Regions from separate parts of the Bradyrhizobium sp. CB82 genome, predicted to be linked through region 3. Evidence: predicted binding sites of a transcription regulator. Region 3 holds the regulator's gene; each other region holds the start of a gene.
What was found. The regulator PhoB, encoded in region 3, activates phosphate uptake and scavenging genes when phosphate is short. The targets are predictions, from matches to a motif close to TGTCATNNANCTGTCAT.
Positions count from the first base shown of each region.

Region 1: a site for PhoB is predicted at 3,449-3,465, ahead of QA640_RS05490 (DUF465 domain-containing protein). Genes of this name have one in related genera too.
Region 2: a site for PhoB is predicted at 3,131-3,147, ahead of QA640_RS01775 (DUF2794 domain-containing protein). Genes of this name have one in related genera too.

Region 1 covers NZ_CP121650.1:1,149,897-1,157,727, reverse strand. The annotation lists gene QA640_RS05500 (EAL domain-containing protein) at 1-1,760, opposite strand, end outside; gene QA640_RS05495 (NAD(P)/FAD-dependent oxidoreductase) at 1,960-3,063, shown strand; gene QA640_RS05490 (DUF465 domain-containing protein) at 3,177-3,362, opposite strand; gene QA640_RS05485 (DUF465 domain-containing protein) at 3,693-3,899, shown strand; gene QA640_RS05480 (hypothetical protein) at 4,005-4,220, shown strand; gene QA640_RS05475 (hypothetical protein) at 4,245-4,496, shown strand; gene QA640_RS05470 (GGDEF domain-containing protein) at 4,611-5,342, opposite strand; gene purE (5-(carboxyamino)imidazole ribonucleotide mutase) at 5,485-5,973, shown strand; gene QA640_RS05460 (5-(carboxyamino)imidazole ribonucleotide synthase) at 5,970-7,076, shown strand; gene aqpZ (aquaporin Z) at 7,111-7,831, opposite strand, start outside.
Region 2 covers NZ_CP121650.1:365,021-372,851, forward strand. The annotation lists gene acnA (aconitate hydratase AcnA) at 1-1,666, shown strand, start outside; gene QA640_RS01770 (DUF1223 domain-containing protein) at 1,914-2,732, shown strand; gene QA640_RS01775 (DUF2794 domain-containing protein) at 3,213-3,584, shown strand; gene QA640_RS01780 (GNAT family N-acetyltransferase) at 3,703-4,233, opposite strand; gene QA640_RS01785 (Bax inhibitor-1/YccA family protein) at 4,526-5,317, opposite strand; gene QA640_RS01790 (FtsX-like permease family protein) at 5,587-7,831, opposite strand, start outside.
Region 3 covers NZ_CP121650.1:8,801,002-8,808,832, forward strand. The annotation lists gene QA640_RS41710 (OpgC domain-containing protein) at 1-98, opposite strand, end outside; gene apaG (Co2+/Mg2+ efflux protein ApaG) at 276-671, shown strand; gene QA640_RS41720 (Hsp33 family molecular chaperone) at 828-1,835, opposite strand; gene argF (ornithine carbamoyltransferase) at 2,077-3,000, opposite strand; gene QA640_RS41730 (aspartate aminotransferase family protein) at 3,000-4,208, opposite strand; gene QA640_RS41735 (GcrA family cell cycle regulator) at 4,667-5,179, shown strand; gene phoB (phosphate regulon transcriptional regulator PhoB) at 5,259-5,966, opposite strand; gene phoU (phosphate signaling complex protein PhoU) at 5,981-6,697, opposite strand; gene pstB (phosphate ABC transporter ATP-binding protein PstB) at 6,709-7,527, opposite strand; gene pstA (phosphate ABC transporter permease PstA) at 7,524-7,831, opposite strand, start outside.

The sequences.
Region 1 (7,831 bases), 1.6 Mb from region 3:
ACCGATATGCCAGTGGTGACCCCTGCGCGCACCGCGCGGCCGTCGATCTGGAATTCCTGGGCAAGGGCTTCACCGAGCTGGCGCGCCAGCGCAAGACCCGTCTCGGGCTGCTTGCCGTCGATGATCAGGCCGAACTCGTCGCCGGACAGCCGCGCGACCACGCCGCCGCGGGCAGCGTTCTGAAGCCGCTGGGCGACTTCGACCAGGAGCTTGTCGCCGAGCGCATGGCCGAAGACGTCGTTGACCTCCTTCAGCCCATCGAGATCGATGCAGAGCACGGCGAACTCCTCGTCAGTGCCCTCGCAGGCCTCGATCATCTGCGTCAGCGCCTGGAGGAAGGCGGCGCGATTGGGCAGGTCGGTCAGGCCGTCGTGATAGGCCATGTGCGCCATGCGCGACTCGGTCTGGCGGCGGTCGGTGACGTCCTCGTGGGTCTTGATCAGATATTCCGGCTCGCCGGCATCGCTGAGCACGGTGGCGCGGCGGGTGAGGAACAGCCGCAGACCATCCTTGGTCGAGATCGGATGCTCCTCGGTGATCATCCCCCGCTTCTTGATCGCGGCCTCGTCGCGGGCGATGATCAGCTTGGCCTCTTTGGCATTGAAGATGTCGGAAGCGGTCAGGCCAGTGGCATCCTCGCGCCTGCGGTTGAGGATCGTCTCCGCGCTGCGATTGGCGAGCAGATAGCGGCCGTCCTTGACCTGCTCAACGATGAGCGCGACCGGAATGTTGTCGACCACCAGCTCGAGGAATTTCTTGGTGCTCTCCAACTCCTCCGAGAGCGAGCGCCGGTTGGTGACGTCCTCGAACAGGGCGATGAGGAATTCGGGCTGGTTGTTCTGGTTGCGGGCGATCACGCGGACCGAGGACAGCACGCGGCTCTCCCTGCCCCGCTCGACCTTGATCTCGCTGCGGTACTGCCCCTCGGCCGACGCCAGCGCCGCGCGATCGGCCGCCTCGATGCTAGCTGCGGTGGCAGGGCGGAAGATCTCGTCGGCGCGCTTGCCGACGATGCGGTCGCGGGAGAAGCGCGAGAAGCGCTCGAAGGCGCGGTTGGCGAAGATATAGCGGCCGTCCTCGATGTTCTTCGCGGCCACGCAGACCGGGACGTTGTCGAGCACCGATTCGAGGAACTGCTTGGTGGAGGCAAGTTGCCGCGACAGGTTGCGCTGCTCGCTGACGTCGAGATGCGTCGCCACCGAGCCGCCATTCGGCAGCACGAAATATTTCACCAGGATGGCGCGCCCGTCGGGCAGCTCGGTGATCAGGCCGTTCGAGCTTGCCGCTTTCTCGTAGAACTCGTCGTCGGCCACGCCGAGCACGCCGCGATCACGGCACAGCTTGAGGATGTCTAGACCGGTCATGTCGGTCCAGAGATCCGACCGCGCCAGCCCGTAGATCTCGAGATAGCGGTCGTTGCAGAAGATGATCCGCGCTTGCGCATCGGTCATCAGCACGCCCTGGTTCAGATTGTTCAGCGCGGACGAGACGAAGGCATTGCGTCTGAGCTGTGTGCCCTGGGCCCGTCGCAACGCCGAGTGGATCCACAGCACGGAGGCCGCAAGAAACGAGCACACAGCGATGCCGCCGAGCAGAGCCTCCCAGAGCAGATTGGGATCGAGCCTGCCCAGATAGCTCGGCGGGGCGAAATTGTCGGGCAGCGCAAAGGCGCGCACGGGCGCAACCGTGCAGGCCAGGCACACCAGGGCCTGCACAGACGTCGGAATCGTGCCGCTCGCGTGCCAGTACTTGTCGGCCATCAGCCACCCGCGATTTCAACTCCGGATTGTCTGGCCTCACGGGTTGGGATCGGGTAAACGCCTGTCAGCACGACAGAAAAATGTGATGCCAGATGCGGCAATTGCCCTGACATGATAAATTCTTCCTTAATGGAGAGCCGCCTTGGATGCGGTTTATTAGGTCTCTCGGCCCTGCCGCTCACCGACCTCCCGTCCCACCATGGATAGAGTTGACTGCGTCGTCATCGGAGCGGGCGTGGTCGGGCTCGCGGTCGCGCGGCGGCTCGCCCAGGCCGGGCGCGAGGTGATCGTGCTGGAAGCGGCGGAAGCCATCGGCACCGTCACCTCCTCGCGCAACAGCGAGGTGATCCATGCCGGGATCTACTACCGGGCCGGGAGCTGGATGGCGCGGCTGTGCGTCAGCGGCAAGCATGCGCTCTACCGCTACTGCGCCGAGCGCGACATCCCGCACAAGAATTGCGGCAAGCTGATCGTCGCGACCAATCCGAAAGAGACCGAGAAGCTGCAATCGATCAAGGCGCATGCCGAGGCCAACGGCGTGCTCGACATGCAGATGCTCGCAGGCGACGCCGCGCGTGCGCTGGAGCCGGCGCTGGCTTGCGATGCCGCGTTGCTCTCGCCCTCGACCGGCATCATCGACAGCCACGCCTTTATGCTCTCGCTGCGCGGCGAGGCCGAAGCGGCGGGCGCTGCGTTCGCGTTTCACACGCCGCTGATCCGCGGCAAGGCATCCGGCGGCGTCATCGAAATCGATGCCGGCGGCGAGGCGCCGATGACGCTGCAATGCAGCCTGCTGGTCAACTCGGCAGGCCTTTCAGCGACGACGGTGGCGCGCAATATCGACGGCATGCCGCTCGACCGGATTCCGCCGGCCTATCTCGCCAAGGGCAACTATTTCAGCTGCAGCGCCAGGGCGCCGTTCTCACGGCTGATCTATCCCGTGCCCGAGCCCGGCGGACTCGGCGTGCACCTCACCCTGGACATGGCAGGCCAAGCGCGCTTCGGTCCCGACGTGGAGTGGATCGAAGCGATCGACTATGCCGTCGATCCCGCACGCGCAGAGCGATTCTATCCGGCGATCCGCAAATACTGGCCGGACCTGCCTGATGGTGCGTTGATGCCAAGCTATTCGGGCATACGGCCGAAGATCGTTCCGCCGGCGGTTGCCACGCAGGATTTCCTGATGCAGGGCCCGCGCGATCACGGCGTGGACGGCCTGATCAATCTCTTCGGTATCGAATCGCCCGGCCTGACGTCATCGCTTGCGATCGCCGACCACGTCGCCGAGCTCGCGAACATCTAGACGTCGCGCGAAGTTGATCGCGCAACGCTTCGCACCTCGACGCGGGATGAGTGCAACAGCTCTCATCCCTGCGCTAAGGGTACGAGATCAGGCTTGTTCATGTATGGAGGTTATTAGTGGAGCGTGTCGTCCGCGCCGTGCTTCAACCGCTCGATCTGGTCCTTGACCATCAACTTCCGGCGCTTCAACTCAACAATTTGCAGGTCGTCTGTTGAAAGGTGCACGAGAGCTTCGTGCAATTCGTTTTCGAGAAGTTTGTGTTTCCGCTCCAATTCAACAAGATGTGCCTGAATTGTCATTCGAAACCTCCTCGGTAGGGTTGAACCTCAGGATTCGATCCGGACAAACAAGTCTACATCACCGATTCGTTCTGTCGATGGGTATCCGTGGTCGTACTGTCATTTTTGAAAATTCATATGTAATGAACCGTGAGTAAGGAACTGCGACTAGAATCATCCATGATTTCAATGCCGCTTCCGCGACCGCGCCGAGATCCGCTTAAATATCTTGCGAGAGAACGTTGATAGAGGACCCAGATCGCTTGCGATCACGTCGCGCAAGGACGATACTTTCCACAGGCCTTCCACAGCCTTTCGCAACCTCATCGGGTTTTCCGGCTACCGCACATCATGACCAATGAAAACGAGCGCGAACTCGAAGCCGAGCTCGCCCGGTTGCAGCAGGAACACCGAGATCTCGATGCGGCGATCGATGCACTGCATCAATCGCCCGCGCCCGACCTGTTGCGGCTACAGCGCCTGAAGAAGCGCAAGCTGCTGTTGCGGGACCGTATCGCTTTCATCGAAGACCAGATCACGCCCGACATCATCGCCTGATTGCAGCCGGCATGCCCGACGCGTTTTCCGCGCATCGGATTCCTCTTGACTCAAAAAGAACAAAAGAAGAACATTCGATCATCAACCGCTTTCGGGGGAAATGCCATGTCCGCAGCCGTCTTCGACAACAGCCATTACGAACAAGCCTGCGATCAGGCGATCGCGATGTGTGACGGCAATCTGCGCAGCACCATCAAGGCGCTGATCATGGCCAACGAATATCTGGAAGCGGAGCTCGAGGAATTGCAGGCGGCAATTTCGGCCGGCTGCATTCCCGAGACGTCGCGCAACAAGCTGCGGAGCGCATCCAGCGCCGCGTGAGCCAACGAGCACTCGGAGCCGACCATGTCCGATGTCACCTATTACGTTGCACTGCCTTTCCTCATCGACGAAGACGGATCGCCGGTCGCCGGCGCGGCGGAGGAATGCCAGACCTCAGCCGCCGCGCTGCGGCGCGCCGAGATCCTGGCGCACGGGGCCGGCCATATCGGCGCGATCGCGTTCAGCCGCAGCGGCGACCCCATGACCGGCGAGTTCGGCGACGCCAAGCTGCTGCGCAGGTTCGGCAACGTGCCGGAAGACCTCAGCGCGCTGTAAAACGTATGAAAGTAAGTTGCGATCGCTGGGCTGGGTTCACGTCCACAAGGCGGGGAGAAGTGAATCCAGCCCTCGGCTCGTACCGGTTCAACCAAGACACATCATGCTCCAGCCTCATGCTCCGGCCTCGCTGCTGATCAGCCTGATCCGCGGCTCGTGCCGCCGCTGGGCCTTGCGGACGTACATGGCTGCGTCGGCTTCCTCCATTGCGCGGCCTGCCTTGGCGTGAGATCCGAGCAGCGCGACGCCGGCGGAGGCGCCCGCATTCACGCGATGGCCGCGAAAGACAAAGGACAGGTCGTCGATCGCCTGCTCGAGAGCCGCCGCCTTGGCCCTGGCGTCGGTCTCGCTGAGGTTCCACAACAAAAGCGCAAACTCGTCGCCGCCAAGGCGACCGACCACGTCTGAGGCGCGCACCTGCCGCGTCAGCGTGGCGGCTATCGCCTTGAGCATCTCATCACCGGCGGCATGACCGAAGCTGTCGTTGATGGGCTTCAAGCGGTCGACATCGAGCACGATCAGCGCGCCGCGAGCGGCGTAGCGCGTCATATAGGCGATCGCACGGTGAAGCTCGCGCTCGAAGCCGCGCCGGTTCGGGATGCCGAGCAGAAAGTCGGTATCGGCAGCAGCCTCGAGCTCGTCGATGCGTCGCTGCGCCTGGGCGAGCTTGGTGCGCAGACCGCGGATGATCGCGTCGGCTTGGTTCTTGGTCTCGTCCTCGGCGGCGGTCGCAGCGGACTGCTTGACTGGCCGCCTTGCGCGCCTGGCCGCGGGTTTGGATCGGCTCCCGCTGCTTTTCCGGCCCTTTTTTGCCTTCGCAGCGATCGCCCTTTTTGGTTTCTTCATGGGCATCCTGCTCAATGAAGGCTTGCGGGGATTCACCAAGACAGGATAGTGCATTCCCTTCTCCTTGCCACCGCCTTGCGAGCCGCCGGCCGGAACCGTTAATCTGGCCTCTGTTTCTGTATTCCCGAGCACAATTGACGTCATGACCGCGCCGATCGCCATCATCATGGGAAGCCAGTCGGATTGGGACACCATGCGGCATGCCGCCGATACGCTCACAGCGCTCGGTGTCGCCTGCGAAAGCCGCATCGTCTCGGCCCACCGCACTCCGGAACGGCTGTTCACCTTTGCCAAGGGCGCCAAGGCCGAAGGCTTCAAGGTCATCATCGCCGGCGCCGGCGGCGCCGCGCACCTGCCCGGCATGACGGCGGCGCTGACGGAACTGCCGGTGTTCGGCGTCCCCGTCGAATCCAAGGCGCTGAGGGGGGTCGATTCGCTCCACTCGATCGTCCAGATGCCTGCCGGCATCCCGGTCGGGACGCTCGCCATCGGCAAGGCGGGCGCGATCAACGCGGCGCTGCTGGCCGCGGCCGTGCTGGCCCTGTCCGATCCGGCGCTGTCCGATCGCCTCGTGGCCTGGCGCAAGGCACAGACTGATGCCGTGGCCGAGCGCCCGGAGGACAAGGCGTGACTGGCAGCAAACGGGTGAAGCTGAAGCCCGGCGACACGATCGGAATCCTCGGCGGCGGACAATTGGGACGGATGCTTGCGATGGCCGCGGCGCGGCTCGGCCTGCGCTGCCAGGTGTTCTCGCCCGATCCGGACTCACCGGCCTTCGACGTCGTGCTGAACGCGACCTGTGCGGAATATGCCGACGTCGAGGCGCTCGAGCTGTTCGCGAATGACGTCGATGTCATCACCTACGAGTTCGAGAACGTGCCGGCCGCGGCCGCGCTGGTGCTGGACGCACGCCGCCCCGTGCTGCCCAACCGCAAGATCCTCGAAACCACCCAGGACCGGCTCGCCGAGAAGGACTTCGCCACCCGGCTCGGAATCGGCACGGCGGCCTATGCCGACGTCACCTCCGTTACCTCCTTGCGTGACGCGATCGCCAGGATCGGCCTGCCTGCCGTGCTGAAGACGCGCCGCTTCGGCTATGACGGCAAGGGGCAGGTGATCATCCGCGAGGATGACGACGTCGCGAGAGCGTGGACCAGCCTCGGTACCAAGTCGGCGATCCTCGAAGCCTTCGTGCCGTTCGAGCGCGAGATTTCCGTGATCGCCGCGCGCTCGGCCGAAGGCCAGGTCGAATGCTTCGACGTCACCGAGAACGAGCACCGCGATCACATCCTCAAGGTCTCGCGCGCGCCGGCCGCGATTCCGGACGCGCTTGCCGAAGAGGCGCGCGACGTCGCCGGGAAGATCGCCGACGCACTCGACTATGTCGGCGTGCTGGCGGTCGAGATGTTCGTGCTCGCCAACGGCACGGGACCGAAGGTGCTGGTGAACGAGATTGCGCCGCGCGTGCACAATTCCGGGCACTGGACGCTCGACGGCGCGTCCGTCTCGCAGTTCGAACAGCATATCCGCGCCATAGCCGGCTGGCCGCTCGGCAAGCCCGTGCGGCACGGCGAGGTCGTCACCATGACGAACCTGATTGGCGATGAGATCAACCGCTACCAGGACTGGCTGACCGTTCCGGGCGCGACCGTCCACATCTACGGCAAGGGCACGCCGCGGCCGGGCCGCAAGATGGGCCATGTCACCGAAGTGCTTCAGGCCCGCGACAAGTGAAGGGACCGCGGCGCTTCGCGATCCCCCACTGTGATCACGCGGTCTTCACACCGGCGACGACACCTGACGGCTCTTCGCTCAGCCAGCGATAGATTACGCCGCCGAGCGCGCCGCCGATCAGCGGCGCAAACCAGAACAGCCAGAGTTGCGCAAGCGCCCAGCCGCCGACGAACAACGCGGGCCCGGTGCTGCGCGCCGGGTTCACCGACGTGTTGGTGACGGGGATGCTGACGAGATGAATCATCACCAGCGCAAGCCCGATCGCGAGCGGCGCGAAGCCCGCAGGCGCCCTTCCGTGCGTGGCGCCCATGATGACGAACAGGAACATCATGGTCATCACCACCTCGGTGATGAAGCACACCACCATGCCGTACTGGCCGGGCGAATGCGCGCCATAGCCGTTCGACGCAAAGCCCTTGGTGATGTCGAAGCCCGGGGCGCCGCTGGCGATCACATAGAGCAGCGCGGCCGCGACGATCGCGCCGACGACCTGCGCGACGATATAGGGCAGGATCTGTCCCGTCGGGAACCGGCCGCCCGCCGCAAGACCGGCCGTGACGGCCGGATTGAGATGGCAGCCCGAGATGTGGCCGATGGCGTAGGCCATGGTCACCACGCTCAGGCCGAACGTCAGGGACACACCGACCAGGCCGATCCCGACCTGCGGAAAGCCGGCTGCGATCACCGCGCTCCCGCACCCCGCGAAGGTGAGCCAGAAGGTGCCGATGGCCTCGGCGGCATATTTCTTCATATCC
Region 2 (7,831 bases), 810 kb from region 3:
TGCCAAGGCGCAGGGTCTGTTCCGCACCGCCAAGTCGCCGGACCCGGTGTTCACTGAGACGCTCACGCTCGACCTCGGAGACGTCGTGCCGTCGATGGCAGGTCCGAAGCGTCCCGAAGGCCGCATCGCGCTGCCCTCCGTGTCGGAAGGTTTCTCGCTGGCAATGGCCAACGAGTACAAGAAGGGCGATGACGCCGAGAAGCGCTACGCGGTCGAGGGCAAGAACTTCGAGCTCGGCCATGGCGACGTCGTGATCGCGGCGATCACCTCCTGCACCAACACCTCCAATCCGAGCGTGCTGATCGGCGCCGGCCTGCTGGCGCGCAATGCGGCCAAGAAAGGCCTGAAGGCGAAGCCCTGGGTGAAGACCTCGCTCGCGCCGGGCAGCCAGGTCGTCGCCGAATATCTCGCCAATTCGGGCCTGCAGTCCGATCTCGACAAGGTCGGCTTCAACCTGGTCGGTTTCGGCTGCACCACCTGCATCGGCAATTCCGGTCCGCTGCCGGAGGAAATCTCGAAGTCGATCAACGACAACGGCATCGTCGCGGCCGCCGTGCTCTCCGGCAATCGCAATTTCGAAGGCCGCGTCTCGCCGGACGTGCAGGCGAACTATCTGGCCTCGCCGCCGCTCGTCGTCGCCCACGCGCTCGCGGGCAGCGTGACCAAGAACCTCGCCACCGAGCCACTCGGCGAGGGCAAGGACGGCAAGCCGGTGTACCTGAAGGACATCTGGCCGACGACCAAGGAGATCAACGCCTTCATGAAGAAATTCGTGACCGCATCGATCTTCAAGAAGAAGTATGCCGACGTGTTCAAGGGCGACACCAACTGGCGCAAGATCAAGACGGTCGAGAGCGAGACCTATCGCTGGAACATGAGCTCGACCTATGTGCAGAACCCGCCCTACTTCGAAGGCATGAAGAAGGAGCCGGAGCCGGTCACCGATATCGTCGAGGCGCGCATCCTCGCGATGTTCGGCGACAAGATCACCACCGACCACATCTCGCCTGCAGGCTCGATCAAGCTCACCTCGCCGGCCGGCAAGTATCTCAGCGAGCATCAGGTGCGTCCGGCCGACTTCAACCAATACGGCACGCGGCGCGGCAACCATGAGGTGATGATGCGCGGCACGTTTGCCAACATCCGCATCAAGAACTTCATGCTGAAAGGCGCTGACGGAAATATTCCGGAAGGCGGCCTGACAAAGCACTGGCCTGATGGCGAGCAGATGTCGATCTACGACGCGGCGATGAAGTATCAGCAGGAGAGCGTGCCGCTGGTGGTGTTTGCCGGCGCCGAATACGGCAACGGTTCGTCGCGCGACTGGGCCGCGAAGGGCACGCGTCTGCTCGGTGTCCGTGCCGTGATCTGCCAGAGCTTCGAACGCATCCATCGCTCCAACCTGGTCGGCATGGGCGTGCTGCCGCTGACCTTCGAGGAGGGCGCCTCCTGGCAGTCGCTTGGTCTGAAGGGCGATGAGAAGGTTACGCTGCGCGGCCTCGTCGGCGACCTCAAGCCGCGCCAGAAGCTGACCGCCGAGATCGTCTCGGCCGACGGCTCCCTGCAGCGCGTTTCGCTGCTCTGCCGCATCGATACGCTGGACGAACTCGACTACTATCGCAACGGCGGCATCCTGCACTATGTGCTGCGCAAACTCGCTGCGTAAGCGCGGATTTGTGAACGATGGCTCACTGCGAAGTGAGTAGAAGGTTGAGCAAAGGCGGCCTATCAAGGGTCGCCTTTGTTCGTTTGCGGTATGTTCCGATGGGCGCGTCCGGCGAAAGATCTTCGTCTCGGACGATGCGGAGCGTACCCGCGCGCGGGACTTCTCCGTAAGGCTTGTCCGTAAGACTACGGTGACCAATCGGCGATAAGATTTCTCCTCGACATCAGCAAGGTGTGCGGCGTTCAACATGACTATGATGGCCTCTGGTTTGATTTCGCGATGGTCAGGTGCGATCTGGTCAGGTGCGATCTGGTCAAGTGCGATCTGGTCAAGTGCGATCTGGTCAAGTGCACTTGGCGTCTGCGCAATCATCGCCGTCATCCGTCCCGCCCACGCCGATCCCCGCGCGGTGGTCGAGCTCTTCACCTCGCAGGGCTGCTCGTCCTGTCCGCCCGCCGACAAAATCATCGGCGAACTCTCCAACGATCCCTCGATCATCGCGCTGAGCATGCCGATCGACTACTGGGATTATCTCGGCTGGAAGGACACGCTGGCGGATTCGCGTTTCTCGGCGCGGCAGCGCGCCTATTCCCGCATGCGCGGCGACCGCGAGGTCTACACGCCGCAAGTCGTGGTCAACGGCTCCGCGCATGTCATTGGCAGCGACCGCGCCGGCATCGAGAGCGCGATCGAGAAGACCGCCAAGGGAGACACCGTGATGAGCGTGCCGGTGTCGATGTCGCTTGCAGGCAAGCAGCTCAACGTCTCGGTAGCGGCGAGCAAGGAGGCGGCGGTCTCGCATGGCGAGGTCTGGATCTGCTCGATCACCAGGGCGGTGCCGATCTCGATCAGCCGTGGCGAAAATCGCGGGCAGCAGATCACCTACCACAACGTGGTGCGCAACCTGCTGAAGGTCGGTGACTGGAACGGTACTCCGGAAAGCTGGACCGTGCCGCTGGAAAACCTCACGCGCGAGGGCGTCGACGGTGCGGTCGTCTACGTCCAGGATGGCAACCGCGAGAAGCCGGGACCGATGCTGGGCGCGGCGTACACGTCACTGCACTGATTACTCAACTCAGCCGCCAACGCGCGGCATTCCGGTCATTCAGGGCTCGCGCCATCGCGCCCCATCGCGCAATGTGGAATGACAGCGAGCAGAAACACCCCCACAACAAAAAAGGACCAACTCGCGTTGGCCCTTCCTTTGTGCGAACAGGCCCGATCCCGACGACCCCGGGGGGCTGGGGGCTGAGGAATCCGGAACCGAAAGGACCGGGCCAACGCACACGAATCTTTTCGCAGTGCAGGGCGGCAGGCGCTGGGCGGAAAAGCGGCGAGACTATGATTCCTGCTAACGATCCCGTGACGGTATGTCGCGAGCGGGTTCCACAGCCGGGAGGTGTGTTTGCGGTGCGATGTGCAGCCGCGCGGTTGGCGCCCCTTGCGGCGGGCCGCGGTTGGCGCAATCATGCAACTGTCATGATCCGCGGGACGGGCACGGTTTTTACGGCCGCCGGTCACGTGTCGGAGCGACAGGGAGGCGCCCATGAGTCTGATGCCGGAGGATGCCGATCCGAGCGAGCAGCGCGCAGTGGCGCGGAGCGCCGCTGCGGGTTCCCAGGCAGGCCGGGTGACGTTCAACCGGCCCGAATTGCATCGCATCCTCAACCTCTATGGCCGCATGGTCGCCGACGGCGAGTGGCGCGACTATGCCATCGATTTCCTGAGAGACCGTGCCGTGTTCTCGGTCTATCGCCGCGCCTCCGAAGTGCCGATCTACCGCATCGAGAAAGACCCGCGGCTCGCGCGCAAGCAGGGCATGTACAGCGTGATCTCGGCGACCGGCCTGATCCTGCGCCGCGGCCACGAGCTCGAGCGCGTGCTGCTCGCGATCGACCGCAAGCTGGCGGTGGTGTAGCGGCTCGATTAAGTCATCGGCACTGGCGGTGGTGCGACAAGGGCATCGCAGCCCGGATGGAGCGGAAGCGAAATCCGGGGTTAATCCACATGCGGGGCGTTCCCGGATTGCGCTTCGCCTACCTCTCCGGCACGCTCGTTGCGCCCTCGCCGAGTTCGCGCTGCATCATCACCGTGTCCAGCCAGCGGCCGAACTTCAGGCCGACATTGGGATGCGTGCCGATCATCTTGAAGCCGGCGCTGGTGTGTACCCCGATCGAGCCGGCATTGGCGGAATCGCCGATCACGGCGATCATCTGGCGGAAGCCGCGCGCCTCGCATTCGACGATCAGGCGTTGCAACAGCGCCGAGCCGATGCCGCGTCGATGGAACGACGGATCGAGATAGATCGAGTTCTCCACCGTGAAGCGATAGGCCGGCCGCGGCCGGTAGGCGCCGGCATAGGCGTAGCCGGCGATCCGGTTCTCGAGCACGGCCACGAAATACGGGTAGCCTCCATCCGCCAGCGCGCGGTAGCGGCGCGTCATCTCGGCGAGGTCGGGTGGTTCGAGCTCGAAGGTCGCAGTGCCGTGGCGCACGGCGTGCTCGTAGATGGCGGTGACGGCGGGAAGATCGGCCTCGGTCGTGGGCCTGATTTCAGGTGCAGACATGGGGGGAGATTAGAGCCTCCCCGCGGCGGCCGGAAGGGGGCAACACCGCTTCCCCCATCGTCATTGCGCGCCACCGGGTCCGCGCGTAGCGCGGCCCGATGACAGGCTCAGCGAACCAATCCAGAAATGTATCCGTGGAAGGTGGATTGCTTCGTCGCGGAGCCTGTCATCCGGCCCGCCGAAGGCGGGACCGGGTGGCTCCTCGCAACGACGGAGTTAGCGGATGCGACCTCGCCCAAACGAAAACCCCGGCCTTGCGGCCGGGGTTCGTGTTGCTCACTCGTATCGGCGCCTAGTCGCGCTGGCCGAGCAGCTGCAGCAGCAGCGTGAACAGGTTGATGAAGTTCAGGTAGAGCGACAGCGCACCGGTGATCGCCGCACGTTCGGCAATGTCACCGCCGGCCGAGGCGTAGCCGTAGATGTAGTCGTTCTTCAGCCGCTGGGTGTCCCAGGCGGTGAGGCCCGCGAACACCAGCACGCCGACCACCGACACGATGAACTGCAGCGCCGAGCTCGCCAGGAACAGGTTGACGAGGCTCGCGATGATGATGCCGATCAGGCCCATGAACAGGAACGATCCCATTCCGCTCATGTCACGTTTGGTGGTGTAGCCATAGAGGCTCAGCGCGCCGAAGGTGGCCGCGGTGATGAAGAACACCCGCACGATCGAGGTGTGCGTGAACACCAGGAAGATCGAGGACAGCGAGATGCCCATCAGCGCCGAGAACACCCAGAACAGGATCTGGGCGGTCGAGGGGGCGAGGCGGTTGATGCCGGCCGAGATCACGAACACCATGGCGAGCGGCGCCAGGATGAACAGCCATTTCAGCGGGCTCACGAACATCGCGTAGCCGAACGGCGTCAGGAACGCGTTGCCGATCTTCGCGGCGGCGCCCGACGGGTCGTTGGTCACGGCCGCCATGTAGACACCGAGCGCGGCGAGGCCGGTGATGGCCAGGCCGACGCTCATGTAATTGTAGATGCGCAGCATGTATGCGCGCAGGCCGGCATCGACCGTCGCGGCGTCGACACGCCCGGCGGCTCTGCCGAAAGGAGAAGCGTAGTTGCGGTCTAGGTCCGACATGGTCGAATTCCCGTTGGTTGGCCGGGACGCAAGGGTTGGCGCCGCCGGGTCGTCAAAACTCTATCTCGGATACCGATGTCTGCCGACATTAATTTTGCATAACAATCGGGGATCCGAACCCACTCGATATGTGGGAAACTAACACATTCACTGCAAGCGTTCACGCGCGGCTGAATGTCGCCTGGACGCGCAATCCCGACGCGCGGCCGTGGTTAACCCCGGAAAATTCCTCGATTGGGGGGTACCGCGCCGCTGCCCGCTTCAATTTGTCACAAATTCCGTAACACCGTGGCGGGTTTTTGGTTCAACGCCAGCAGCGTCCCGGCAAGCCCGAGCCCGACCGTGACGACAAGCGCGGAGGCGACCACGCCGGCCGCGCTGCCGGCCTGCCAGACGAAGCTCAGCGTCATCAGCCGGGTCACGATCATCCAGGCCGCGATGCTGCCGGCGATGACGCCGAACACGGCGGTGGCGAGCCCGATCAGGAGATATTCGAGCGCATAGGCGCCGAGCAGCCGCAGCCGTGTGGCGCCCAGCGTCTTCAGGATCACGGCGTCGTAGACCCGGTGACGATGGCCGGCGGCGAGCGCGCCGCCCAGCACCAGGACGGCCGAGATCAGCGTCACCGCGCTGGCGCCGCGGATCGCCAGCGTGAGATTGGTGACGACCGAGCCGACCGTCTCCATGACCTCGCGGACCCGCACGCTCGTCACCATCGGATAGGCATCGGCGACCTCTTTGATGATGCGTCCGTCGCCGGCCGCATCGCCGCCCTGCTCGGTCAGGGTGGCGATATGGGTGTGCGGCGCGCCCTTGAAGGCATTGGGCGAGAACACCAGAACGAAATTGATGCCGAGCCCCTGCCAGTCGATGTTGCGCAGGTTGGAGATCTTTGCGGGAATGTCCCGGCCGAGCACGTTGACGACGATCTCGTCGCCGAGCTTGAGCCCGAGCCCGTCGGCGATCTTCTTCTCCATCGAGACCAGCGGCGGGCCGGAATAGTCGGCGCGCCACCATTCGCCGTCGACCACCTTGGAGCCCTTCGGCAGCTCGCTGGTATAGGTCAGGCCGCGGTCGCTTTGCAGCACCCACTCGGCGTCGGTCGCAGGCTTGAGCTCCTCGGCCTTGACGCCGCGCGCGGCGACGATGCGGCCGCGCAGCATCGGCACGTCCTCAACCTTCGCCCCCGGCGCGATCTGGCGCAGATAGCCGTCGAACCGCTCGGCTTGCGCGCTCGGAATATCGATGAAGTAGAACGACGGCGCCCGGTCCGGCAGCGCCGCGAGAAACTGCCGGCGCAGATTGCCGTCGATCTGGGTGATGGTGACGAGGACAGCGAGCCCGAGCCCCAGCGAGAGCACGACCGACGGCGTCAGCGCTCCCGGACGGTGGATGTTGGCGACCGCAAGCCTCAGCATCGGCAGCCGCGTGCGCGGCAATCGCCGCGCGACGGCCATCAAGAGGCCCGCAATGCCGCGCAGCACCGCAAACACCACGACAGACGAGAGCACGAATACCGTGGCGATGCGCTTGTCGAAGGACAGCCCGATCACGACTGCGACGAGAAGCGCGACCACCACGGCCATGAAGGCGAGATAACGCCAGCGCGGCCGGTGCCATTCGGCGCTGATCGTGTCGCGAAACAGCGCGGCCACCGGCACGTCATGGACGCGCCCGAGCGGCCACAGGCCGAAGGCGAGCGCGGTGAGCAAGCCATAGACGAAGGCGAGCGCCAGCTCGTCGGCATGCACGGCCGGGATCACCGGCAGCGGCAACAGCTTTCCAAAAAGGGCGACGATGGCGAAGGGGAGCGCTGCGCCAAGCGCCAGCCCGATTACCGAGCCGATCCCCGCGAGCAGGATCACCTGCGCGAGATAAATGCCGAACACGTCACGTCCTGTCGCGCCGACGGCCTTGAACGCCGCGATGACCTCGAGCCGGCGGTCGATATGGCTTTTCACGGCATTGGCGACGCCGACGCCTCCGACCAACAGCGCGGCGAGGCCGACCAGCGTCAGGAATTGGGTGAAGCGGCTGATATTGCGCTCGAGCTGCGGCGAGGCATTGGAGCGGCTGCGGATCTCCCAGCCGGCCTGCGGTGCCGCGTTACGGGCATCGCTGATGAAGGCCTCGGTCGCGCGCTCGCTGTTGGCGCTGTCCGGCAGTTTGACGCGATAGACCCAGCGCACCAGGCTGCCCGGCTGGATCAGGCCGGTGGCGCGCAGGCCCGCCTCGCTGATCAGGAAGCGCGGGCCAAAGCCGATACCGCCGGCGAGCTTGTCGGGCTCGGCCTCGACCGCGCTGCGGATCTGGAAGGTCGCGTTGCCGATGGTGACGCGGTCGCCGGTCTTGAGGGACAGCCGGGCCAGCAGCGTCGGATCGGCGGCGGCACCGAACGCGCCGTCACGCTCCGCGAGGACATCCGTCAGCGGCATCGCCGGCGTCAGCATCAGCTGGCCGAGCATCGGGTAATTGCCGTCGACCGCCTTCATCTCGACCAGCGCGAGCCTGCCG
Region 3 (7,831 bases):
GCCTCGACGGACTTCGCCTCCAGGGACTTCGCCTCCAGGGACTTGGCATCCGCGGTTCCGGCGATCGGCGATCCCGTCACTTGGTCGGCAATGGTCATCGGGCCAAAACCCTTGCGCAAATCGCAACGTTTGAGGAGTGTACCGGGCCGGTGGCCTGCTCGCAAAGAAACAGGATCACATTGGGGTGTAACTCGGTGCCAATTCGGGCGGCACGATGTCGCTGACACCACGGGCCGCGATTGGTTCCCGGCAAGGTTTTCGTTATGATGGCAACCATGTACCGTGCCGTGACCCGCCAGATCGAAGTGACCGTCGAGCCGAATTTTGTCCCGGAGCAGTCGTCAGCCGAGCGCTCGCGCTACTTCTGGTCCTACACCATCGTGATCACCAATTCCGGCGACGAGACCGTGCAGCTCAAGACGCGGCACTGGATCATCACCGACGCGACGGGGCGGCAGCAGGAGGTCAAGGGCGAGGGCGTGATCGGCGAGCAGCCGATCCTCGCGCCCGGCGAGCGCTACGAATACACCTCCGGCGTCCCGCTCTCGACCGCCTCGGGCTTCATGACCGGCCGCTACCAGATGGTCAACGAAAGCGGCGAGCGGTTCGAGATCGACGTGCCGACGTTCTCGCTGGACAGCCCCGACGGCGGCAAACGAGTGTTGAACTGACCCGCGGCACGCCACCGTCGGGTGGGCCAGGCCGCATAGCCCCGTGCCGACCGTCTCACGACGAATGCAGCGGAAGTGGTGGGCACGCCATGTCATCGGGCGCGCGTTCGCGCGACCCCGGTGGCTTTGCCTACCCTACGATTTCCGAATGCTTGGCTACGCGTTTTCGACGCCGGCCTCATGCGGCGTGAATTGATACACCGAGCTACAGAACTCGCAGGTCACGACGACCTTGTCGTCCTTGACCATCGCGGCACGGTCATCCGGCGAAAAGCTCTTCAGCATCGACGCCACTGCGTCGCGCGAGCAGGAGCATTCCGCTTTCAGACTCTGCGGCTTGAACACGCGCACGCCGCGCTCGTGAAAGAGGCGGTACAGCAGCCGCTCGCCGGAGAGATCGGGATCGATCAGCTCGACGTCCTCGACCGTGCCGATCAGCGAGCGCGCCTCGACCCAGGCATCATCCTCGGCAACCGTATGCGGCGTGGTGCCCTCGGGCGCGTCGCCGGGATGCAGATCGGCCTGGCGCGCGCGTTCGGGCGCCTTCGGCAGGAACTGCATCAAGAGGCCGCCGGCGCGCCAGCGGTGCTTGCCGCCGTCGCTTGAGCGCCATTCCTCACCGACTGCGAGACGCACCTGGGTCGGGATCTGCTCGGAGCGCAGGAAGTACTCATGCGCGGCGTCTTCCAGGCTGCCGCCGTCGAGTGCGACGAGGCCTTGGTAGCGGCTCATGTCCGGACCCTGGTCGATGGTCATGGCGAGATGGCCGCGGCCGAGCAGCGAGCCGGAGTCTTTGGCCTCGCCGAGCCGCGAGGCGTCGTAGCGGGCATAGGCGCGCAGGCGGTTGGGCGCCTTGAGGTCGACCACCAGGAATGACACCGGGCCGTCAGTCTGCGCCTGGAGGATGAAGCGGCCTTCGAATTTCAGCGCCGAGCCGAGCAGCGTCGTCAGCACGATGGCCTCGCCGAGCAGCTTGCCGACCGGCGCGGGGTAATCGTGCTTGGCGAGAATATCGTCGAGCGCGGGCCCGAGCCGGGTCAAGCGCCCGCGCACGTCGAGCGCATCGACCTCGAAGGGCAGCACGGCATCGTCGACGGGAACGGAAGACGGCGCGCGGACCGGGCTTTCGGGCCCGGCTTTGATGTCAGGGGATTGCGAGACCATGGCGCTCTATCTGGGGTCGGAGGACGTGAAATGGAAGGGGCGCAAAATGGAAGGGGCGCAAGGCAGCGCGTTCCGAACGTGAATGGGCGCACAAATAAACCACAAGCTCAGTGTCGCCCTGGCGAAAGCCAGGCCCCATAACGCCGGAAAGGAGTCGCAGCGCGAGCTGGCAATCACCAATCTCGCCAAACTACAGCCGGTGGTAATGGATCCTGACTTTTGCCAGGACGGCGATCCGGACCTATTTCACCGCATCAAAACACCAGGCCAAGATGCCCTTCTGCGCGTGCAGGCGGTTCTCGGCCTCGTCGAACACGACGGATTGCGGGCCATCGATCACCTCGTCAGTGACTTCCTCGCCGCGATGGGCGGGCAGGCAGTGCATGAACAGCGCGTCGGGCTTGGCGAGCGACATCAGCTTGGCGTTGACCTGGTATGGCTTGAGCACGTTGTGACGGTGCTCGCCTTCCTTGTCGCCCATCGAGACCCAGGTGTCGGTGACGACGCAATCGGCGCCGCGCACCGCTGCCTCCGGATCGGTGCCCAGCATGATCGGGGCGCCCGTCGCCTTGACCCAGTCCCGCATCGCCTTTTTCGGCGCGAGCTCCGGCGGGGTCGCGACATTGAGGTTGAACTTGAAGCGCTCGGCGGCATGCGCCCAGGAGGCGAGAACGTTGTTGTCGTCGCCGGTCCAGGCCACCGTCTTGCCCTCGATCGACCCGCGATGCTCCTCATAGGTCATGAGGTCGGCCATCACCTGACAGGGATGCGAGCGCCGCGTCAGCCCGTTGATGACCGGCACGGTCGCGTTCGCTGCGAGCTCGAGCAGCGCATCGTGATTGAGGATGCGGATCATGATCGCATCGACATAACGCGACAGCACGCGCGCGGTGTCGGCGATGGTCTCGCCGCGGCCGAGCTGCATCTCGGCACCGGTGAGCATGATGGGCTCGCCACCGAGCTGGCGCATGGCGACATCGAACGACACCCGCGTTCGCGTCGACGGGCGCTCGAAGATCATCGCCAGCGTCCTGCCCTCCAGCGGCTTGACCGGCTGATGCGCCTTCTGCTTCGCCTTCATGGCGGAGGAGGCGGCGAGCATGCTCTTGAGCTCGGACAGCGGCAGCTCGTTGATGTCCAGGAAGTGCTTGGGCGTCTTGCTCATCAGCTTGCCGCCCGTGTCTTGAGACTGGATGCGATCGCCGTGCAGGCGCGCTCGAGCCGCGCGACGCCTTCCTCGATCTCGCCTTCCGTGACGATCAAAGGCGGCAGGAAGCGCACGACATTGTCGCCGGCGCCGACGGTGAGCAGCTTTTCGTCGCGCAAGGTCGTGACGAGGTCGCCCGAGGGCACCACGGCCTTGATGCCGATCAAGAGCCCCTCGCCGCGCACCTCGCTGACGATTTCGGGATGGCGGTCGATCACGGAGGCGAGCTTCTGCTTGAGCAGCAGCGACATCTTCTGCACGTGATCGAAGAAGCCGGGCTTGAGCATGACGTCGAGCACGGCGTTCGCCGCGGAGACAGCGAGCGGATTGCCGCCGAAGGTCGAGCCGTGAGAGCCCGGCGTCATGCCGGATGCCGCCTCGGCCGTCGCAAGGCACGCGCCGATCGGAAAGCCGCCGCCGAGTGCTTTCGCGAGCGACATCACGTCCGGGGTCACGCCGAGGCGGCGATGCGCGAAGAGATCGCCGGTGCGGCCCATGCCGGTCTGCACCTCGTCGAAGGCGAGCAGAAGGCCATGCTCGTCGCAGAGCTGGCGCAGAGCACGATAGAAGGCGGGAGGCGCCGAGCGCACGCCACCCTCGCCCTGGATCGGCTCGATCAGGATGCCCGCGGTCTGCGGGCCGATGGCCTTCTTGACGGCTTCGAGATCGCCATGCGGCACCTGGTCGAACCCGTCCATCGGCGGACCAAAACCTTCGAGATATTTTGCAGCCCCCGTGGCGGCGAGGGTTGCCAGCGTGCGGCCATGGAAGGCCCCCTCGAAAGTGATCATGCGGTAGCGCTCGGGATGACTCTTGGAGGCGTGATAGCGGCGCACCACCTTGATCACGCATTCCATTGCCTCGGCGCCGGAATTGCAGAAGAACACGAAGTCCGCAAAGCTCTCGTTGCAGAGCCTGACCGCGAGCTTCTCGCCATCAGGGCTCTGGAACAGGTTCGACATGTGCCAGAGTTTCGTGGCCTGCTCCTGCAAGGCCTTGACCAAAGCGGGATGCGCGTGGCCCAGCGCATTCACGGCGACGCCCGAGGTGAAGTCGAGATAGCGCTCGCCATTGGTCGCGACCAGCCAGCAGCCCTCGCCGCGCTCGAAGCCGAGCTCGGCCCTGGCGAAGACGGGAAGCAGATGCGTCGCGGCGCTGTTGGTCATGACGGTCACTTGAATGTTGAGGCCGGCTCACGAGACTGCGTTGCGCAGCGCATCATTGACCTGCCCGGAAAACGAAACGTGCCGCCTTTTAAGGGCGGCACGTGTCACTATTTTATGCTTGGAAAAACCGCTGTCAATGCCGCCAGAAGGCCCTGTAGGCCACGCGACCCGTAGTCTTGCGGTGGTGATTTTGAGGGGTTTTTACTACGGAACATGTGGACGCGGAGCCGCAGACTCTTGCGCGGGAGTCACGCCATATTGTAGCGTTTCCCCTGTCAGATACGACATCTCGTGCAGCAGTTCTGATCCTCTAAGTCCTCCTGTACCGGCGTAACGTTCGGGTGCCTCGATCGCGCCCGGCGAGCCTTAAGGGATTCTGGCAGCACGGGTTTTTCGAGGCTTAGACATCGCCACGCGGCCCAAGGATTGGCTGACCGTGCGGCGAAGGAAAGGGTGCAATGACGGTTTTGACCTGGTCCGACGATCGCGTCGAGCAATTGAGAAAGCTCTGGGAAGCCGGGCTTTCGGCCAGCCAGATCGCTGCCGAGCTCGGAAATGTGACGCGCAACGCCGTAATCGGCAAGGTGCACCGGCTGGGCCTGTCCGGCCGCGCCAAGAGCCCGTCCTCGGCGGCTCCCCGGCCGCGCAAGGCGCGCCCAGCACAGCACATGATGCGGGTGAGCCGCCCGATTGCCCGCGGCAACACCGCACTCGCGCAGGCCTTCGAGGTCGAGGTCGAGCCCGACCCGATCACCTATGACAATGTCGTTCCGATGAGCCAGCGCCTGTCGCTGCTCGAGCTCAACGAAGCGACCTGTCACTGGCCGGTCGGCGATCCCTCGAGCCCGGACTTCTTCTTCTGCGGCGGCAAATCGCTCTCGGGGCTGCCCTACTGCGCGCAGCACTCGCGCGTCGCCTACCAGCCGGCAGCCGATCGCCGGCGCGCACCGACGAAGCCGGGTACGCGCTGACCCTGTCACAAACGGCAACGTCCCGGCTTTAGGCCGGGACGTTCGGTCGGGAGATTCAGCGCGCCTCCGGCGCGCTTTTTTACGTCTGCTCGGCCTTCGCAAACCGATCATCCAGCGCGTAGCCGGCGCCGCGGACGGTGCGGATCGGGTCCTGCTCGCGGCCGAGATTGAGCAGCTTGCGCAGGCGGCCGATGTGGACGTCGACGGTGCGCTCGTCGATATAGATGTCGCGGCCCCAGACGCTGTCGAGCAACTGCTCACGCGAGAACACCCGGCCGGGATGCTCCAGGAAGAACTCCAAGAGGCGATATTCGGTCGGGCCGAGGTCGATCGGCCGTCCGGAGCGCGCGACGCGGCGCTTCTCGCGGTCGAGCTCGATGTCGCCATAGGCGAGCACGGTGGCAAGCCGCTCGGGGCTCGCGCGCCGCAGAAGCCCCTTCACGCGCGCGAGAAGCTCGGGCACGGAGAACGGCTTGACGATGTAGTCGTCGGCGCCGGTGGCAAGCCCGCGCACCCGCTCGCTCTCCTCGCCGCGCGCGGTGAGCATGATGATCGGCAGCTGCTTGGTCTCGGGCCTCGTACGAAGCCTGCGACACAACTCGATGCCGGACAGACCCGGCAGCATCCAGTCCAGCACGATCAAATCGGGGATGTGCTCCTTGAGACGGGTATCGGCGTCGTCGCCGCGCATCACCGTCTCGACATCGTAGCCGTCGCCTTCGAGGTTGTAGCGCAACAGCTCGGTCAGCGCTTCCTCGTCCTCAACAACCATAATGCGTGCGCCCATGGCGTCGTCGCTCCTTAAGTATTCGGCACGGTCGTGGCGAAGGTCGTCATGTCGCCCTTCGGACGCTTGTCCGCGATGGCCTGACCTTCGATCATATAGAAGACGGTTTCGGCGATGTTGGTCGCATGGTCGCCGATCCGCTCGATGTTCTTGGCACAGAACATCAGGTGGATGCAGAACGAGATGTTGCGCGGATCCTCCATCATGTAGGTGAGGAGCTCGCGGAACAGCGAGGTGCAGATCGCGTCGACCTCCTCGTCGCCCTTCCACACCATCATCGCCGCCGGCAGGTCATGCGCGGCATAGGCGTCCAGCACCGACTTGACCTGCTGCTGCACGAGGTCGGTCATGTGTTCCAGACCGCGGAACAGCTTTAGCGGGTGGAAATCGGTCTCGAGCGCTGCGACGCGCTTGCCCATGTTCTTGGCGAGGTCGCCGATCCGCTCCAGGTCGGTCGCAACGCGCATGGCGCTGACGATCTCGCGCAGGTCGACCGCCATCGGCTGGCGGCGCGCGATCGTGAGCACGGCGCGCTCCTCGATCTTCTTCTGAAGCGCATCGATCTCGGCGTCGGTTGCCACCACGCGCTGGCCGAGCGCGACGTCACGGCGGATCAGCGCATCGACGGAATCGACGATCATGCGCTCGGCGAGGCCGCCCATCTCCGCAACGAGCCGCGTAAGCTCCTGGAGATCGGTGTCGAAAGCCTTTGCGGTATGTTCGGAAGCCATTTCCTGTCTCCTCAGCCGAAGCGGCCGGTGATGTAGTCCTGGGTGCGCCGGTCGCTGGGCGACGTGAAGATCTTGCTGGTCTCGTTGAACTCGATCAGCTCGCCGAGATACATGAAGGCGGTCTTGTCGGAGACGCGCGCCGCCTGTTGCATGTTGTGAGTGACGATCGCGATCGTGTAGCTCTCGGCTAGCTCCTGGATCAGCTCCTCGACCTTGGCAGTCGAGATCGGATCGAGCGCCGAGCATGGCTCGTCGAACAGGATCACCTCGGGACGCACCGCCACGGTGCGGGCGATGCAGAGGCGTTGCTGCTGGCCGCCGGAGAGCGACAGGCCGGAGGCGTTGAGCTTGTCCTTGACCTCGTTCCACAGCGCGCCGCCGCGCAGCGCCTTCTCGACCCGGTCGTCCATCTCGGATTTGGAGATCTTCTCGTAAAGGCGGATGCCGAAGGCGATGTTCTCGTAGATCGTCATCGGAAACGGCGTCGGCTTCTGGAACACCATGCCGACCCGGGCCCGCAGCAGGTTGAGGTCGAGCTTGGGGTCGAGGATGTTGGTCTGATCGAGCATGAGCTGACCGGTGGCGCGCTGCCCCGGATAGAGATCGTACATCCGGTTGAAGATGCGCAGCAGGGTCGACTTGCCGCAGCCGGACGGACCGATGAACGCCGTGACGCGGTTGGTGCCGAGCGTCAGGTTGATGTTCTTCAGCGCATGGTGCTCGCCGTAATAGAAATTGAGGTTGCGCACCGTCACCTTGGCCGGAGCCTCAGGCAGTATCGGCGGCGCCTGACGCCCGGTGGAACCTACGGAAACGGACAGATCGCTCATTTTGCAGTCCTCTCGGCGCCGAGGATGCGCGCGCCAATGTTCAGTGCAAGCACGGTCAGGGTGATCAGCAGCGCCCCGCTCCAGGCCAGCTGCTTCCAGTAGGCGTAGGGGCTCTGCACGAAATTGTTGATGGTGACCGGCAGGTTCGCCATCGTCTTGGTCAGGCTCAGGCTGTTGAACTGGTTCGAGAGCGCGGTGAACAACAGCGGCGCTGTCTCACCAGCGACGCGCGCGGTGGCGAGCAGCACGCCCGTGATGAGGCCCGAGCGCGCTGCGCGATAGGCGATCCTCTTGATGACCAGCG